Regions from separate parts of the Nonomuraea sp. NPDC050783 genome, predicted to be linked through region 1. Evidence: riboswitches for the same ligand, from Rfam matches in the RefSeq annotation. Region 1 holds a riboswitch; the other holds the start of a gene.
What was found. A riboswitch is a leader RNA that binds a small molecule or an ion and turns the genes downstream of it on or off. The one in region 1 is predicted to bind glycine.
Positions count from the first base shown of each region.

Region 2: another riboswitch for glycine. It lies ahead of gcvT (glycine cleavage system aminomethyltransferase GcvT); the one in region 1 lies ahead of gcvP (aminomethyl-transferring glycine dehydrogenase).

Region 1 is NZ_JBFAHK010000007.1:244,805-246,996, forward strand. Features, by position in the region: gene AB0H75_RS21375 (MerR family transcriptional regulator) at 94-666, shown strand; glycine riboswitch at 716-813, shown strand; gene gcvP (aminomethyl-transferring glycine dehydrogenase) at 981-2,192, shown strand, end outside.
Region 2 is NZ_JBFAHK010000001.1:994,238-996,429, reverse strand. Features, by position in the region: gene AB0H75_RS04645 (3-oxoacyl-ACP reductase) at 1-135, shown strand, start outside; gene AB0H75_RS04640 (gamma-glutamyl-gamma-aminobutyrate hydrolase family protein) at 149-841, shown strand; glycine riboswitch at 918-1,015, shown strand; gene gcvT (glycine cleavage system aminomethyltransferase GcvT) at 1,146-2,192, shown strand, end outside.

The sequences.
Region 1 (2,192 bases):
AACCCCCAGATCAGACCACGGGATGAGAGAAAGCCGGAGGTCCGCGTGGCGGTCAGCAGCGGCGAGGGAAAGACGGCCGGCCAGGAAGATCCGGTGCGGCGCGAGGACGCGCGGCAGCGTGCCGGGGAGCAGGGCCTGCTCTTCGACGAGCAGCCGGCCGCGCTGCCGGACGACATCGGATACCGCGGGCCCACAGCCTGCGCGGCGGCCGGCATCACCTACAGGCAGCTCGACTACTGGGCACGCACGGGCCTGGTGGAGCCGACGATCAGGGCCGCCCACGGCTCGGGATCCCAGCGGCTCTACAGCTTCCGCGACATCCTGGTGCTCAAGGTCGTCAAGCGGCTGCTCGACACCGGGGTGTCGTTGCAGCAGATCCGCACGGCCGTGCAGCACCTGCGTGACCGCGGGGTCGCCGACCTCGCGCAGATCACGCTCATGAGCGACGGCGTCAGCGTCTACGAGTGCACCTCGGCCGACGAGGTGATAGACCTGCTCCAGGGCGGCCAGGGCGTGTTCGGCATCGCGCTCGGCCGGGTCTGGCGCGAGGTCGAGGGAAGCCTCGCGGAGCTGCCGGGGGAACGCGCGGCGGTCGAGGACACCGTCCCGGCCGACCACCCCGCTGACGAGCTCGCCCGCCGCCGCCGCGCGCGGCGCATGGGGTAGTAATCCTCGCGTAACGCACAAGGTAGTAATCTAGGACAGGCAAGGCCGACGACCCCGTGCGGGAGAGTCCCCGGGCATCGCGACCCGGGGCGCCGAAGGAGCAACCCTCCCCGGAATCTCTCAGGCAACCTGTACCGCTCGGGCGAGGCAACTCTGGAAAGCAGGCACGCCCGCCAGGCGCGTCTCACCGACGGTGCAAGCCCTCGCAGGGGGTGAAGCTCTCAGGTCGCGGTGCCGCCGCGCTGACAGAGGGGGAGACCCGGCATCCGCCCGCGCCCCGGCGCCGGTCTCCATAGCCTCGGGAGGCACTGTCCATGACCGACCTGTCAGCGTCCCTGCCGACCTCACCTCTGACGTCCCTGGCGGCCCCGCCGTTCGCCAGCAGGCACATCGGCCCCTCGGAGGCCGAGCGCGAGCGCATGCTCGAGGCCGTCGGCTTCGAGTCCGTCGCCGACCTGGTGGGGGCGGCGGTCCCCGAGGCCATCCGGGCCAAGGACCGGCTGATGCTGCCCGCCGCCGCGAGCGAGGCCGAGGCCATCGCCGAGCTGCGTGCCCTGGCCGGGCGCAACCGGGTGCTCACCTCCATGATCGGCCTGGGCTACCACGACACGATCACGCCCGCGGTCATCCGCCGCAACCTGCTGGAGAACCCGGGCTGGTACACCGCGTACACGCCGTACCAGCCGGAGATCTCGCAGGGCCGGCTGGAGGCGCTGCTCAACTTCCAGACCGTCGTCTCCGACCTGACCGGCCTGCCCGTGGCCGGCGCGTCCCTGCTGGACGAGAGCACCGCCGCCGCCGAGGCCATGACGCTGGCCCGGCGTGGCGGCAAGGCGCGGAGCAACGTGTTCGTGGTCGACGCCGACGCGCTGCCGCAGACCAAGCGGGTGCTGGCCACCCGCGCCGAGCCGCTCGGCATCGAGCTCGTCGAGCACTCCCTCGACGGTGAGCTGCCCGAGTGCTTCGGCGTGCTCGTCCAGTACCCGGGAGCCTCCGGGCGGCTGCGCGACTTCCGCGCCGTGGCCGCCGCCGCGCACGAGGCCGGGGCGCTCGTCGTGGCCGCCGCCGACCTGCTCGCGCTCACGCTCGTCGCCGCGCCGGGCGAGCTGGGCGCCGACATCGCGATCGGCACCTCGCAGCGCTTCGGCGTGCCGTTCGGCTTCGGCGGGCCGCACGCCGCCTACATGTCCGTCCGCGAGGGCCTGCAGCGCCAGCTTCCCGGCCGCCTGGTCGGCGTGTCCGTGGACGCCGACGGCGCCCCCGCCTACCGGCTCGCCCTGCAGACCCGCGAGCAGCACATCCGCCGCGAGAAGGCCACCAGCAACATCTGCACCGCGCAGGTCCTGCTGGCCGTCATCGCGAGCATGTACGCCGTCTACCACGGCCCCGAGGGCCTGCGCCGCATCGCCCGCCGGGTGCACCGGCACGCCTCCGCCCTCGCCGAGGGCCTGCGCGCCGGCGGCCTGGAGGTCGTGCACGGCACGTTCTTCGACACCGTCCTGGTCCGCGTGCCCGGCCGGGCCGCC
Region 2 (2,192 bases), on a different contig from region 1:
CTCGGGCGCTTCGCCGAGGCGTCGGAGATCGCGGCGGCGGTGGCCTTCCTGGCCAGCGACGACGCCTCGTTCATCACGGCCAGCCAGTTCCTGGTGGACGGCGGCATCAGCGGCGCCTACGTGACGCCGCTCTAGGAGGTTCGCGGTCATGGGACGGCCCCTCATCGGCGTCACGTGCTACGTGGAGCCCGCCACGTTCACCGTGTGGCGGGACGTGCGCGTGGCGCTGCTGCCGTACATGTACGTCGAGCAGGTGGTGCGGGCCGGCGGGCAGCCCGTCGTGCTGCCGCCGGCCGGCGACCCCGCCGAGGCCCTGCGCGGCCTGGACGGGCTCGTCCTGGCCGGCGGGGGCGACATCGACCCGGCCAGGTACGGCGCCGAGCCGCACGAGCGCACCGGTTACGTGCGCGGCTTCCGCGACGAGGCCGAGTTCGCGCTGCTGGCGCGGGCGCTGGAGGCCGGGCTGCCCTACCTGGGGGTGTGCCGGGGCCTCCAGGTGCTCAACGTGGCCCTCGGCGGCAGCCTCCACCAGCACCTGCCCGACGTGGTGGGGCACTCCGGGCACGCGCCGGGGCCCGGCGTGTTCGGCCACCTGCCGGTCACGCCCGTGCCCGGCAGCCGCCTGGCCAAGGCGGTCGGCGCGGACCCGCTGGCCGTCCCGCACTACCACCACCAGGCGGTGGACCGGCTCGCCCCCGGCCTGACCGTCGCCGCGAGCGCCGGGGACGGCACGGTCGAGGCGGTGGAGCTGGACGCGGCGCCGTTCGCGATGGCCGTGCAGTGGCACCCGGAGGCGGCCGAGGACTGCGCCCTGTTCGAGGCGCTGGTCGCGGCCTGCTGAGCCGGGCGCGGGGGTTCGCCGCGTCCCGTGCGCGACAACACCCCCGTCGCGGCACTAGGCTGACGGACATCACCGACGAAACCGTGCGGGAGAGTGCCCTGACAGCCGGTCAGGGTCCCTGAAGGAGCAAGCCCTCCCCGCGAACCTCTCAAGGCAAAGGACCGCACGGAGCAGGTGTCCTCTGGAAAGCAGGCCCGTGGGCCTCGCCGAAGGTGAAAGTCCGGCAAAGTCCGGGCGAAGCTCTCAGGCATCGATGACAGAGGGGGAGGATGCTGGCATCCACTCCTGTCCTGAGGTGCGACTAATGTCCCGACCGACACCGCTACGCGACGTTCACCAGAGCCTCGGCGCCACCCTCACCGACTTCGCCGGCTGGCTCCTGCCCGTCCGGTACGGCAGCGAGTCCGCCGAGCACCGGGCCGTGCGCGAGGCGGCCGGGCTGTTCGACCTCTCGCACATGGGCGAGATCTTCGTGACCGGCCCGCAGGCCGGCCAGGCCCTGGACCACGCGCTGGTCGGCCACCTGTCGGCGCTGGCCGTCGGCCGGGCCAGGTACACCATGATCGTGAACGAGCGGGGCGGGGTGCTCGACGACCTCATCGTCTACCGGCTCGGGGACGAGGAGTTCATGGTGGTGGCCAACGCCGCCAACTACCGCGACGTGGCCCGGGAGCTGCAGGAGCGCGGCAAGGCGTACGACGCGGCCGTCGAGGACCGCTCCGACCGCTACGCCCTCATCGCCGTCCAGGGCCCGCACGCGCAGCGGATCCTGGCCACCCTCACCGACGCCGACCTCGACGGGCTCAAGTACTACGCCGGCCTGCCCGCGCTGGTGGACGGCCGCGAGGCGCTCATCGCCCGCACCGGTTACACCGGCGAGGACGGCTTCGAGCTGTTCGTCGCCAACCAGGACGCCGTGCCGCTCTGGCACGCCCTCACCGCCGCCGGCGAGCCGCACGGCCTCCGGCCCGCGGGCCTGTCCGCCCGCGACACGCTCCGGCTGGAGGCCGGCATGCCGCTCTACGGCAACGAGCTGAGCGCCGAGCTGACCCCGTTCGACGCGGGGCTGGGCAGAGTGGTGAAATTCGACAAGCCCGGTGACTTCGTCGGCAGGTCGGCACTGGAGGCGGTCAAGGACGACCAGCCCCGGCGCCGCCTCGTCGGCCTGGTCGCGCGGGGCCGCCGGGTGCCGCGCCACGGCTACCCGGTCACGCAGGACGGCGCCGTCGTCGGCGAGGTCACCAGCGGTGCGCCCTCCCAGACCCTGGGCAAGCCCATCGCGATGGCCTACGTGGACGCCGGCGTCTCGACAGGCCTGGCGGTAGACATCCGGGGCAGCCATGAACCTGTG